DNA from 2 places in the Rhodoferax sp. PAMC 29310 genome. Region 2 is predicted to be linked to the other one. Evidence: predicted binding sites of a transcription regulator. Region 2 holds the regulator's gene; the other holds the start of a gene.
The links. The regulator HrcA, encoded in region 2, represses chaperone genes, less so after heat shock. The targets are predictions, from matches to a motif close to TTAGCACTCNNNNNNNNNGAGTGCTAA.
Positions count from the first base shown of each region.

Region 1: a site for HrcA is predicted at 4,700-4,726, ahead of groES (co-chaperone GroES). Genes of this name have one in related genera too.

Region 1 covers NZ_CP072852.1:4,212,093-4,219,094, reverse strand. Annotated here, with positions in the region: gene eutB (hydroxyectoine utilization dehydratase EutB) at 1-183, opposite strand, end outside; gene J8G15_RS19540 (hypothetical protein) at 180-932, opposite strand; gene J8G15_RS19535 (TRAP transporter large permease) at 962-2,242, opposite strand; gene J8G15_RS19530 (TRAP transporter small permease) at 2,255-2,869, opposite strand; gene dctP (TRAP transporter substrate-binding protein DctP) at 3,260-4,279, shown strand; gene groES (co-chaperone GroES) at 4,833-5,123, shown strand; gene groL (chaperonin GroEL) at 5,207-6,862, shown strand.
Region 2 covers NZ_CP072852.1:2,279,970-2,286,971, reverse strand. Annotated here, with positions in the region: gene recN (DNA repair protein RecN) at 1-397, opposite strand, end outside; gene J8G15_RS10425 (NAD kinase) at 394-1,296, opposite strand; gene hrcA (heat-inducible transcriptional repressor HrcA) at 1,325-2,329, shown strand; tRNA gene J8G15_RS10415 (tRNA-Ile) at 2,353-2,429, shown strand; tRNA gene J8G15_RS10410 (tRNA-Arg) at 2,456-2,532, shown strand; gene greB (transcription elongation factor GreB) at 2,684-3,235, shown strand; gene J8G15_RS10400 (bifunctional (p)ppGpp synthetase/guanosine-3',5'-bis(diphosphate) 3'-pyrophosphohydrolase) at 3,250-5,526, opposite strand; gene rpoZ (DNA-directed RNA polymerase subunit omega) at 5,613-5,816, opposite strand; gene gmk (guanylate kinase) at 5,846-6,466, opposite strand; gene J8G15_RS10385 (YicC/YloC family endoribonuclease) at 6,500-7,002, opposite strand, start outside.

The DNA.
Region 1 (7,002 bases), 1.9 Mb from region 2:
AGCGTTGGTGGCACCGCGTAGCTTGAAGCTGCCCGTGATCTGCCGGCATTCAAGCTTGAGATGCACGGCGCCGCCGGTCAACAGGGAAAGTTTGGGTGAATGGTGTAGCGGCGTGCGCAAAACGTGACCGATCAGTCGCTGGCGCGCTCGATATAAATCAATCAGTCCGATGTCTTGGGTCATGCTTCTTGTCTCTGTGATGGCATATTGAAAATACGTCCGGGTGCGGACGTTGCCGGGTGGTTCATCAGATTCAGTGCATGCCAGATGATCGCCTGATTACTGGTGACGACCGGGCGGCCCAGCGCTGCTTCCAGCCGCTCAACTGCAAGGCTGGAACGCAAGGCCGTGCAGGAGATAAACAGTGCTTCAGCCTCTGGCGCCATCGCTCGAAGCCCCGCTGCAACAATTAGTTCCGGGCTCAATGCGGTCATGGCGTAATCATCGTCCATGTCGAGTCCCGACACGTTAATGACCTCCAGGCCACGGCTTTCGTAATACTCACCGAGAGCCAGATTGACGTCCGCCCGGTAGGGCGTGAGTATGGAGATCCGTCGCGCGCCGAGGTGCGCGAGCGCTGCCAGACTCGCAGTTACCGGTGTCGTCTGGTAGCGTGAAGGGTGCGACTGCGCGAGCAAGGCCAGCGTCTTTGCCTCCCCCATAGCAATCGTCGCCGAGGTGCAGCCAAACACCATCACATCCAGGTCCAGCCCCGGCAGCAAATCACAACCAGCGCGCGGTATTTCTTGCTCAATCAAGCGTTGCGCCGCAAGACTAATCGGATTGGCGTTGCGCACCCGATTGCAGTACAGATCGACGTCAGATGGCAGCATGCGGCGCAGATCCGCCTCGCTGTTGAGATCGGTGGCCAGTGCAATCAGGCCGATGCGGGCATGTTCCTTTGGAGCAGGACCGTCAACTGAAAGTGACATTGTTTCTATGTGCATGGGGAATCTGCCTATCAGCGGTACGCAAGTCGTGGAAGCAACAACGCAATATCTGGAAACAGGACCAGCAGCAGTGAAACAACCAGCAGCATCAAAATGAATGGTGGGGTGCCTCGAATGACGTCTATGTAGGGTTTTCGGAAAATGGCGCAAGCGGTGAAGATGTCACACCCGAACGGCGGCGTACAGGAGCCGATCGCCATCTGCAACGTGACAATCGTGCCCACCAGCACCGGATCAATTCCGGCCGCTCTCGCCAAAGGCATAAAAATCGGCGTCAAAATCAGTGTGACGACGATTGGGTCAACGAACATGCAGCCGATGAAAAAGGCCACCGAGATGGCCAGCAAAATGGTGTATGGGCCGGCGGTGGCCAAGCCCAACCCGGCTATCAGCTGCTGTGGCACCTGCGCAAAGGAAATAATCCAAGAAAAAGCCGATCCGGCACCCACCAACACAAAAACAATGCCGGTAATCAATCCCGTCGAGTACGCAATTTTGGGAATATCCGCGAGTTTGACCGCGCGATAAATAAACACCTCAAGAATGAACGCATAGAGTACGGCAACCGCCGCAACTTCGGTTGGGCTGAAGTAGCCCCCATAGAGGCCGCCAACAATCAACACCGGAAACAAGCCTGCCAAGATGGCTTTGCGAACCGCACGAAGCCGCTCTGCCCAGCTTGACCGCTGCAATATCGGAATATTCTTGCGCCATGCGTACCAAACGGAGTAGGTGCTAAACATCAACAGAATTAGCAGACCCGGCCCGATGCCTGCCAAAAACAGTTCGGCAATGGAAACTTTGCCAACGATACCGAATACGATCATTCCGATGCTCGGCGGAATCAGAAAGGCGATGTCGGCGGCATTGATGATCAAGGCGGTGGTGAACTTGTCTTCGTAGCCAGCCTTCAGCATCCGGGGGCGTATCGGCCCGCCAATAGCAACGACAGTAGCCTGAGTTGAACCCGAGATCGCCCCGAACATGGTGCAGGCCACAGCTGCCGTCACAGCGAGGCCGCCACGCAAGTGACCAAAGAAGGTCATGGCCAGATCAAGCAGACGATTCGCCGTATGGCCGCGAGTAACAATGTCAGCGGCAAGTATGAACATGGGCACGGTTATCAACGCTACCGGACTGATACCACTGATCATTTGCTGGACGATGATGTCGGTCTTGAGCATCGGAAAATAGACAAAAAATCCGACAAAAGTTGCAACCAGCATGGGGATCATCATCGGGAAGCCCATCAGAAGCAGGCATAACATGACAAGAAAAATTGTGAGGGCCATGACTTTTATTCCTCAGATGGTGGGCATGTCGACGTCGTCTGTCTCACGAACATGCGGTGCCAGAAAAACTTCGTCAGTGCTGCGCAAATTGGCAATCGCCGCCAACAGGAACTGCAAGGCGGCAAGGGCCAGACCTAGCGGTAGCCATAACAAGGTGCTCCACACCGGAAATTGCAGAGCTGGCGTGACCCGGCCCGAGGCTTGAATGCGAAATATGTAGCTGACGGCGTACCATGCCAGAGCACCAACGACGATCGCGGTGCTTAACTGAATGAACGCGAACATCAGTCGACGCTGCTTAACAGGCAATAGGTCGGTTAGTGCAGACATGCGGATGTGCCGCCCCTGGCGCGCCGCCGCGCTGGTTCCTACAAACGTCACCAGCACAATCAAAAATTGATTAAGTTCTTCTGAAAAGAAAATGCTGCTGCTAAACACCACTCGGGCGACTACGTTAGCTAACGTGTTCACGGCCATCACAATGATGGCCCAAGAAAGAAGCTGTCTTTCGAGTGCGGCAAGTCCATGATTGACCTGCCGCAAAACGCGAAGCATCGCGCTACCTTCTGACGCAGTATCCATGAGTATTTCTCCATCAACTAGTGAACTTCCGGTCTCGCAGGCCATCACGCATCTTTTGCTGCATGATCGCTGGCAGTCTAGTCCGCGTGGCAAACGACCATCATTGCTCTAGTGCAATCCAACCATCTGATCTGAATGCCTCATATCAAGTGATGAAGTCGCATCTGCGGCCCGATGGCTTTTTCCGCAGCAATGACCGCAGCGCTGCCAGTAGCGATGTACATACATCTATCCCTCGCGGTCAAGCAGGTCCAATGAGTGCGGCATGTGAAATTTCTGCCTGATTCATTTCGCACAGCGATTCAACGACATTTCTCCTCAGTGTTCTAGTGCAATCCAATCGGCCAATCGCGACAGTAGTATTAATTCCGAGTTACTCAGCGAGCCGGTCGCAGGTGACCGACCCCCGTTCATTTATTGAAGGAGACTACTACCATGACCGTTAAAAAGTTACTGAAGAACCTTGCATGTGGTGCCATCTTTGGTATCGCTGCAATATCCGCAGCCAACGCCGAGCAATGGAAATTTGCTGTGGAGGAGTCTCCAGGGGACGTACAAACGCTGTATGCACAGGAGTTCAAACGCTTGGTTGAAGCGGGTACGAAGGGGAAGATCGAGGTCGTGATTTACACCTACGGTCAACTTGGCAATGAGAATGACATTACCGAACTCACTGCCTCCGGAGCAATTCAGTTTTCAAACGCATCACCTGGTCACCTGGGCACCTTTGTGCCAGAGGTTCAGATCCTTAGCCTGCCGTTTCTTTTGCCAAAGGACCCGGTTGCGAAGGCCAACATTCTGTCCAACAGCAAAGCGCTGTACGGCTCTTTGGCAAAGGACTTCACAAGCAAAGGGCTTAAGTTGTTCACGATCTACCCCGAAGGTGAGATGGTTTGGACCACCCAAAAGCCCGTGCGTACACCTGCAGATTTAGGTGATGTGAAATTTCGTGTCATGACTTCGCCCCTATTGATTGAGCAATTCAAGCTCTATGGTGCAAACCCCGTCGCTCTGCCTTGGGGTGAAATCTATAGCGGCCTGCAAATGAATGTTATCCAAGCTCAGACGAATCCAGCCTTCTTCATCGAGAGCGCCAAATTTCATGAAGTAACCAGCTATTTGATCTATTCTGGCGATGTCGAATACACCACGACCGTCGTTGCCAATGCAGATTTCTGGAACAGCTTGTCAGCCGAGAACAAGACCATGCTTGGCGAGATTCGCAACAAGTTGCAGACGTTCATCATCGCCAAAGAAAAGGAAAAAAACGCAGCGTCTGTCATCAAGATGATGAAGGACAACCCAAAGCTGAAAGTCATCAAACTGACCGAAGCCGAAAGCGACGTGTTTCGTAAGCGCACCGAATCGCTGTCTGCCACATTGGTGAAAATGGCCGGGGGCCGAACTGGTGAAATCCTGGACCAGTTAAAAGCCGAGATTGCGGCACAAAAATAGCCTTGTTGGCTAATTTGGGGACCGACTCAATTCGGTCAACCCGTCAATACCCCACTGGACTTCGTCTGCTGGGGTATTTTCACGTTACTGAACAGCAAAACCTGAGCATTCAGGTTGGCGGTGGCCGCTTGTATGCGCTGAAGACTTCGGCACCGCGGAGGATCCGGGCCAGCCGATCGCTTAAGAGTTACAGACGGTGACTTCAACGTCTGGCAAATCCAATTGAAAAACCCTGCCTTCATTGGGGCGATGGCAATTGAGGATGGGTTGGTGTCGCCAACAGGACGGGGCCGTCGCGCTACGCCAGTACAGAGTCATTGAGAAAAGTACAGAGTTAGCTGAAACCCGACAGAAAGTTCAGTGGCGTTCCGCCGCAGTTTTCCCCCTGTCCTCTTGAAAGATCTAAAAATGCCCTTATCATTAGCACTCGTAGGAGTTGAGTGCTAACAGGCCTTCCGGCTTGGTGAACTCACTCCTCCAGCGAATACAGAAACCAACTCACAGGAGTTGGTTTTTGATTGTTTAACCCTGTTTTTGAACTCAAGGAGCCCCCATGAAACTTCGCCCTCTCGCAGACCGCGTGATTGTTAAACGCGTCGAAAACGAAACAAAAACTGCCTCCGGCATCGTGATTCCTGACAGTGCTGCTGAAAAGCCTGATCAAGGCGAAGTGCTGGCCGTGGGCCCTGGCAAGAAAAACGACAAAGGCGAGTTGTTGGCCATGAACGTCAAGGTCGGTGACCGTGTTCTGTTCGGCAAGTACAGCGGCCAAACCGTCAAAGTTGACGGCGATGAGTTGCTTGTCATGAAAGAAGACGACCTGTTTGCGGTTGTCGAGAAGTAATTTTCTCACTATTAAATTCATAGCTGGCTGTGCACATTTCGTGTGGGCTAGCAGCATATTTCACTTAAATCTGGAGTCATAACATGGCATCAAAAGACGTAATTTTCGGCGGCGAAGCCCGCGCACGCATGGTTGAAGGTGTGAACATTTTGGCCAACGCGGTCAAAGTGACACTGGGCCCTAAAGGTCGTAACGTGGTTCTGGAGCGCTCTTTCGGCGCCCCTACCGTGACCAAAGACGGTGTGTCCGTTGCCAAAGAAATCGAACTCAAAGACAAGCTGCAAAACATGGGTGCGCAGATGGTCAAGGAAGTCGCTTCCAAGACGTCTGACATCGCTGGTGACGGCACGACAACTGCTACCGTTCTGGCTCAGTCCATCGTGCGCGAAGGCATGAAGTACGTGGCCGCCGGCATGAACCCGATGGACCTGAAGCGCGGTATCGACAAGGCAGTGACTGTCTTGATCGCCGAGTTGAAGAAAGCTTCCAAAGCCACTACTACTTCCAAAGAAATCGCTCAAGTTGGCTCGATCTCTGCCAACTCTGACGAAACCATTGGCAAGATTATTGCTGATGCGATGGACAAAGTGGGCAAAGAAGGCGTGATCACGGTTGAAGACGGCAAGTCCCTGGACTCCGAGCTGGACGTGGTTGAAGGCATGCAGTTTGACCGCGGTTACCTGTCTCCTTACTTCATCAACAGCCCAGAGAAGCAGTCCGCTTTGCTGGACAACCCTTTCGTGCTGTTGTACGACAAGAAAATCAGCAACATTCGTGACCTGCTGCCAACCCTGGAACAAGTCGCCAAGTCTGGCCGTCCATTGCTGATCATTGCTGAAGATGTCGATGGCGAAGCCCTGGCAACTTTGGTGGTGAACACCATCCGTGGCATCCTGAAGGTTGTGGCTGTCAAGGCGCCTGGCTTTGGTGACCGTCGCAAGGCCATGTTGGAAGACATCGCCATCCTGACCGGCGGCAAAGTGATCGCTGAAGAAGTTGGCATGTCACTGGAAAAAGTGACTTTGGCTGACCTCGGCTCCGCCAAGCGCATCGAAGTGGGCAAAGAAAACACCATCATCATCGACGGCGCTGGCGCTGCTGCTGACATCGAAGCCCGCGTGAAGCAAGTTCGCGTTCAGATCGAAGAAGCGACTTCTGACTACGACCGTGAAAAACTGCAAGAGCGCGTGGCCAAGTTGGCTGGCGGTGTTGCCGTGATCAAGGTTGGCGCTGCCACCGAAGTCGAAATGAAAGAGAAGAAAGCTCGCGTTGAAGACGCCCTGCACGCTACCCGCGCTGCTGTGGAAGAAGGTATTGTGGCTGGTGGCGGTGTTGCACTGCTGCGCGCCAAGCAAACTGCTGGCGTCATCAAAGGCGACAACGCTGACCAGGACCACGGTATTGCTTTGGTGCTGAAAGCCATCGAAGCGCCTCTGCGCGAGATCGTGTACAACGCCGGCGGCGAAGCCTCTGTGGTGGTGAACGCGGTGTTGGCTGGTAAAGGCAACTACGGCTTCAACGCTGCTAACGACACCTACGGCGACATGATCGAAATGGGTATTTTGGACCCAACCAAAGTGACCCGCACTGCTCTGCAAAACGCAGCGTCTGTGGCTTCACTGATGTTGACCACCGAGTGCATGATCTCTGAGTCTCCAAAAGACGAAGCCGGCGGCATGGGCGGCGGCGACATGGGTGGCATGGGCGGCATGGGTGGTATGGGCGGCATGGGCATGTAATTGCCCCTGGCTCCCGGTGACGCTGGCTGACCTTCGGGAAGTCCAGCGTTGCCCGACCACAAAAAACCCCGCAAGGTGCAAACCTTGCGGGGTTTTTATTTAACTATCTTTTTAATAGCGACTTGCGCTTACTTGACAAG
Region 2 (7,002 bases):
GCCAGGCGTGTTGACCATGAATGTCCAGCAACTGTTGGCCAATTTCACGTAACTGGGTCGCTGTCGCTGGGCTGCCATTAATCCATGCCCGACTTTTGCCTTGACTGTCGACGGTGCGGCGCAGCAGCAATACGCCGGCGGACTCAAAGCCAAATTGTGCAAGCCATGTCACCGTGGTCGAATTGACGTCGAACTCAGCGCTTACATCGGCTCGGTTAGTGCCCTCGCGAATGACGCCGATATCCGCCCTGCCACCGGTGACCAGTTGCAGTGCATCGATGAGGATCGATTTTCCAGCGCCCGTTTCCCCGGTCAGCACCGTGAATCCGGTATCCAGGTCCAGATCAAGTTCGTTAACAATGACGAAATCACGCAGAACAATACGTCGCAAGCTCACGGTGCAGTCACTCCTTCATTCCAATGCAGTTTTTGACGCAAGGTGTCAAAGTACGACCAACCCTTCGGGTGAAGAAAGCGAACAGAATGCTCCGACCGCTTGATCACAATACGGTCACCTTGCATCAATGATGCGATGGACTGCATGTCAAAGCTTGCGCCAGCATCACGACCAGCTACCATTTCTATCGCAATTTCTGTGGCATTTGAAATAACGATAGGGCGATTCGACAGCGTGTGCGGCGCTATGGGGGCAAGCACCCAACCAGGGATGGACGGGTGTAGCAACGGGCCGCCGGCTGATAGTGAGTAAGCCGTGGATCCCGTCGGCGTGGCGATGATGAGTCCGTCCGCTCGCTGATTGGCAACAAAATGGCCATCCACCTCAACGCGCAACTCAACCATGCCCGATGTGGCGCCACGATTGATTACAACGTCATTCATCGCCAGTGCGTCAAAAACACTGTGTCCATCTCGGACGACCTTGCCATGAATCAAGCTTCGATGCTCTTCCTCAAACTCTCCCTGAAGCATGGGACCTAGAGTCGCTGCAAAGCCATCAAACCGAATATCTGTGATGAACCCAAGGCGTCCTTGATTCACCCCAATGAGGGGGACGCCAAAACAGGCCAGCTGGCGTCCAATGGCCAACATCGTGCCGTCGCCACCCACAACCAGACCCAAATCACATTGGGTGCCAATGGTCGCCACACTCATTGTGGGGTAACCAGAGATGCCCATATTGCGGGCGGTGTCGTGTTCGAACACGACCTCGCAGCCTTTGGAATGCAGGAAGTGTGCAATATCTTCCAGTGCTTGGCGAGACGAAGCCCCGGTAGCACCAGACGATAACGTTTGGTATTTGCCGATTAGGGCAACTTGCCTGAAATTCGAGTTCATCATCAAATTACATCACTAAAATGACTTCATGCTGGATGACCGTGCCAAGTTGTTGTTGAAAGCGCTGGTTGAGCGCTATATTGCCGATGGCCAGCCGGTGGGATCACGCACGCTGTCCAAGGCGTCTGGCTTGGAGTTGTCCCCAGCCACCATCCGCAATGTCATGTCCGACCTTGAGGAGCTCGGGCTAATCGTCAGCCCCCATACGTCAGCGGGGCGCATTCCAACTGCACGTGGATATCGGTTATTCGTCGATACGATGTTAACGGTCAAGCAAGGTCAATACGGACTGCACAGCTTGGCGCCCGATCAGCCGCAAAAAGTGTTGTCAAACGCGGCCAACTTGCTATCAAGTCTCTCCCAGTTTGTGGGGGTGGTTGTCGCCCCTCGGCGCTCGTCGGTTTTTCGGCATATTGAGTTCTTAAGGCTGTCCGAGCGTCGAATGCTGGTCATCATCGTGTCCCCGGAGGGTGATGTTCAAAACCGAGTCATTTTTACGGCGGTCGATTATTCGCAGTCTCAGTTGGTAGAGGCCGCCAACTATTTGAATACCAACTATGTTGGGCTCGCCATCGAGCAGGTGCGGGAGCGATTGAAGAATGAAGTTGAGTCGCTTCGCTCGGAAATTGCCAGCTTGATGCAGGCTGCCGTTGCGGTGAGTTCAGAAGCTATTTCGGATACCCAAGACGACGTTGTGATCTCGGGTGAGAGGAATTTGTTGTCGGTGACAGATTTTTCTCATGACATGGGGCATCTTCGGCGTGCGTTTGAGCTTTTTGAGCAAAAAGCTCAATTGATGCGATTGCTGGAAGTGGCGGGCCAAGCGGAAGGCGTTCGTATTTTCATTGGAGGCGAGAGTCAGGTCGTTCCATTTGAAGATCTGTCCATTGTCAGTTCACCTTACGAAGTTGATGGCCGAGTCGTGGGCACGCTGGGCGTGATTGGGCCAACCCGCATGGCGTATGACCGAATGATTCAAATTGTGGACATCACCTCAAAATTGGTTAGCAATGCGCTGAGCCACCACAAATAGGCCATTACAATCAAACCTCGGTTGGGGCGTTAGCTCAGTTGGTTAGAGCAGAGGACTCATAATCCTTTGGTCGAGTGTTCAAGTCACTCACGCCCTACCAAATTCAGTGTTATAATTTATTTCTAGGCGGCTGTAGCTCAGTTGGATAGAGTACTTGGCTACGAACCAAGGGGTCGTGGGTTCAATTCCTGCCAGCCGCACCAAAAAGACAAGGGTCTGCATTGAAAAATGCAGACCCTTTTTCTTTTGTCCTTCCTGGATTGATCTCAGCGACGAGCAACTGCTTTCATTTGCGCTTCTGGGAGCAAAAAAAATGGTTTGTGCCGTTTCTTGAACTCCAAAGACAATACGAGAATGAATAAATCATTCACAAAGGAGCGCGACGGCGACGAAGACGATGAGCTGCGCCTACCTGCCATTCCCGCTGGCGCCAAAAATTACATCACGCCAACAGGCCACGCCCGTATTCGGGTGGAGTTGCTTGACCTCATCGACAACCAGCGCCCCCGTGTGGTGGAGGCTGTCTACTGGGCTGCCAGCAATGGAGATCGCTCAGAAAATGGTGACTATATCTACGGGAAAAAGCGACTGCGTGAAATTGACCGGCGAATTCGATTCCTGACCAAACGCCTGGAGGTCATGGAGGTGATCAACCCGGCACTTCATTACGGGGCTGAGCAAATATTTTTTGGTGCCACAGTGACCTACCTTCAGGGTGATGAACTCGAGCGGACTGTTACCATTTTGGGGATTGATGAAGCTGATAGTGCTCAAGGACAGGTCAGTTGGGTCTCCCCAATTGCCAGAACGCTGTTGAAAAATCGGCAAGGTGACGTGCTTCAACTTGTCACCCCTGTTGGCGTTGTTGAAATCGAGGTCGTCAGCGTTGACTACCCCTCTTCCTGAGATTCAGTCACCAGCTAGGTAATTTTCGCCCGTTGTGCCTTGAGGACTGAGGGTGTGCGCCTGAGGTTGCGAAGCGCCACCTCCAACTGGGCCAGATTGTGAACAGAGATTACAAAGCGCAAGTCAGAAGCTTCATGGGTTGACTCGTCTTCCATGGTGATGTGCGTGATGTCTGCCTCGGATGCGGCGACTGCGGCGGCGACTCGGGCCAACACGCCTTTGCCGTTGATCACCGTGACTCTCACGCCTGTCTCGAATGCACGCATCGGCTCATCTGACCACTCCACGCCGATGAACCTTTCACTGTCTTTGTGAAGCAGTTTTCTTGCGACACTGCAGTCATGGGCGTGCACCATCAGACCTTCTCCACGACCCAGATAGCCGACGATGCTGTCCCCGGGAATCGGCCGACAGCAGCGCGCAAACTGAACCGATGCACTTTCACTTCCATCGAGCACAACGCTGCCTTGGGAAATTGAGTCGTGTGCTGTAAAGCGTTCGCGACTTAGCAACAGGGCATCTGGGCGCTCTCCGTTGTCGGCCAGCAAGGTTAGTAGTCGTTTGGCGACGATGCCTGCGATTCGTTTTCCCAGCCCAATATCCGTTAATAGCTCGGCACGAGTCTTGTTGCCGCTAAACCGGAGAAGCCGGTCCCAAATCCCTGCATATTCTGGAGACTCGTCCGGCAACTTTTTGATGCCTTCGGCACGAAGCGCCTGAGATAGCATTTTTTCGCCCAGCGCCTCCGATTCAGCCTGCGCCAAAGTCTTCAGGTGATGTCGAATTTTGGAGCGAGCCCTGGCAGTGCGAACAAAGCTGAGCCAAGTAGGATTGGGTGTGGATACCGGGGCTGTGTCAATTTCAATCACATCGCCATTGCGCAGTTCGGTACGCAGTGGAACTTGCTCCCCATTGATCCGAGCCCCCAGTGTTCGATCGCCAACATCGCTGTGAATCGCATAAGCGAAATCAACAACAGTGGCACCCCTGGGCAGAGCCAGAACCTGACTCTTTGGCGTCAGGACGTAGACGGCGTCAGGGAACAGGTCGACTTTGACGTGGTCCCAAAATTCGGCGGCATCACGGGTTTCGTGTTGAATATCGAGCAGCGACTGAAGCCACTTAGACCCCAACCGCTCTGCACTAGAGGCATCTTGTGGGTTGTTGACTTTGTACAGCCAATGAGCCGCCACACCAGACTCGGCAACGATATGCATCGCCTCGGTCCGCATCTGGAACTCAACATTGACACCAGAAGGTCCAACCAGCGTGGTGTGAAGAGATTGATAGCCATTGAGCTTGCCGAGGGCGATATGGTCCTTGAATTTTCCGGGGACGGGCTTGTACATTTGATGCAACAAGCCCAGTGCGGTGTAGCAGTCAATGATTTCTGGAACGATGACTCGGAATCCATAAATATCGGTCACTTGGGCAAAGCTCAAGTTTTTTTCGTCCATCTTGGTGTAGATAGAGTGCAGGGTTTTTTCGCGACCTGCAATTTTTACCGACATTCCAAAAGTCGTAAACGCGGCTTCAAGTTCTGCTTGCACCTTGTGGATCAGGTCCCGGCGCCGACTACGGGCTTTGGCTACGGCTTTGGAGAGGATGGCGTGTCGCCACGGGCGAAGATGGCAGAAAGCCAAATCCTGCAATTCTCGATAGGTTTGATTCAGGCCCAGTCTGTGTGCAATCGGAGCGTAAATATCAAGTGTTTCCGAGGCAATCCGCCCCCATTTGGCTCGGGGCGATGCCGAGAGGGTGCGCATATTGTGGGTACGATCAGCCAGTTTGATCAAAATCACCCGCACGTCGCGGGCCATGGCCAACAGCATTTTGCGAAACGACTCTGCCTGATTCTCTTCGCGCGTGTTGAAGTGAAGTTTGTCCAGCTTCGTCAAACCATCCACCAATTCAGCCACGGGAGATCCAAAATGCTCGATCAACTCAGCTTTGGTGATACTGCAGTCCTCCATGGCGTCGTGCAGTAGTGCGGCCATGAGCGCTTGCGCATCGAGTTTCCATTCGGCGCATTGCACGGCCACCGCAATGGGGTGGGTGATGTAGGGTTCGCCACTGTTCCTAAGTTGCCCTAGGTGGGCCTCGTCAGCAAAACGATAGGCAAGTCGAACTTGCTCTAAATCCACGGGAGACAGGTAGTCAAGGAGGGCTGTCAAGCCCGCAAAACTTGCGGCTTCTGCATTCGCTGCGGCCGGGTTTGGCGTCACGACAGAGTGCCGAACTGCTCCACCTGATGCGGGTTCGGCGGATTGGTGTTGAAGTGCTTTGCCCATGGTTCGAATATAGCGTGATGATCCGGTTTTGCTGTTTGCCAATAAAAAAAGCACCTCGGAAGGTGCTCTTTTTACAGTTGGGACTGTTAGAGGGGGACTTTTTTCAGCATTTCCAATCCAACCTTGCCAGCGGCAATTTCTCGCAGCGCAGTCACAGCTGGTTTGTTTTTGCTCTCGACCTTGGCGGTGTGCCCTTGGCTGAGCATGCGTGCCCGGTAAGTGGCGGCAAGTACCAGTTGAAAGCGGTTGGGAATCTGCTGAAGGCAGTCTTCTACAGTAATACGAGCCATGAAAGTCTCCAAAAAAACCAGGGGCGCACTCAGGGGATGTGCAATGCGGTGAATGTCTCTGCTCTGGCGCGGCGCTGCGCAGAGAATTTAAGCCGTTGAGAATGAACGATTGCTTTTAAGTCAAAAAGCGCACGGTCAAATAACTCGTTGATTATAACGAAGTCAAATTTACTGACTTGAGCAACCTCAATGGCTGCGTTTTTCATACGCAATTCAATCACTGCGCCTGCATCTTCGCCGCGGCGTTCCAGCCGAGAGCGCAACTCATCCCAGCTTGGCGGGAGAATGAACACGCTGATGGCATTGGCAAAGATGTGTTTGATCTGCACTGCGCCTTGAAAGTCAATTTCAAGTATTACATCAGCGCCCTGTTCCATGCGATCTTGGATCGCCTTTTTCGAAGTGCCGTATCGGTGGCTGTGAACGTTTGCCCATTCCGCGAAGGCATCAGCCTTGACCATGGCGTCGAATTCCTGCTCCGACACAAAGAAGTAATCTCGTCCGTGTTTCTCTTGACCGCGCGGCGCGCGGGTCGTGTGGGAAACGGAGAGCTGTATGTGCGAGTCGAGTTCAAGCAATGCCTTGACCAAGCTTGATTTGCCAGCGCCACTAGGGGCTGCGACGACGAATAGGTTTCCGGGATAGTCCATTTGAGGAAAAGTGCAGTGGTTGTCGAGAACCCCTTATTCTATGTTTTGCACCTGTTCCCTCATTTGCTCGATCAAAACCTTCATATCGACTGAAATATGCGTCAATTCAAGCGCGGCAGACTTGGAGCCCATGGTGTTGGCCTCACGGTGCAGTTCCTGAATCAGGAAATCAAGGCGTTTCCCGATTTCGCCGCCTTTTGTGATCAGCCGTTCCAGTTCATCCAAGTGAGAGTCGATGCGCGTGATCTCCTCTGCCACATCAATGCGAATGGCAAATGCAGTGGCTTCTGCCAGTGCGCGGTCTCGCGCGGCTTCCGGCAATGTCGCACCGTTGGTCAGTGCCATGGCCTCTTGCCAGCGGTCCAGAAACCGTTGCCGTTGCTGTGCCACCAGTTGAGGAATCAGGGGTACTGACTTCGCCGCAAGAGCGCGAAGTTGAGAGATTCGGTCCATGAGCATCACCGCCAGCCTCGAACCCTCGCGTTCTCGTGCGGAAATAAGTGCGTCAACCGCTGTTTGGGCAAGTGGAAGAATAT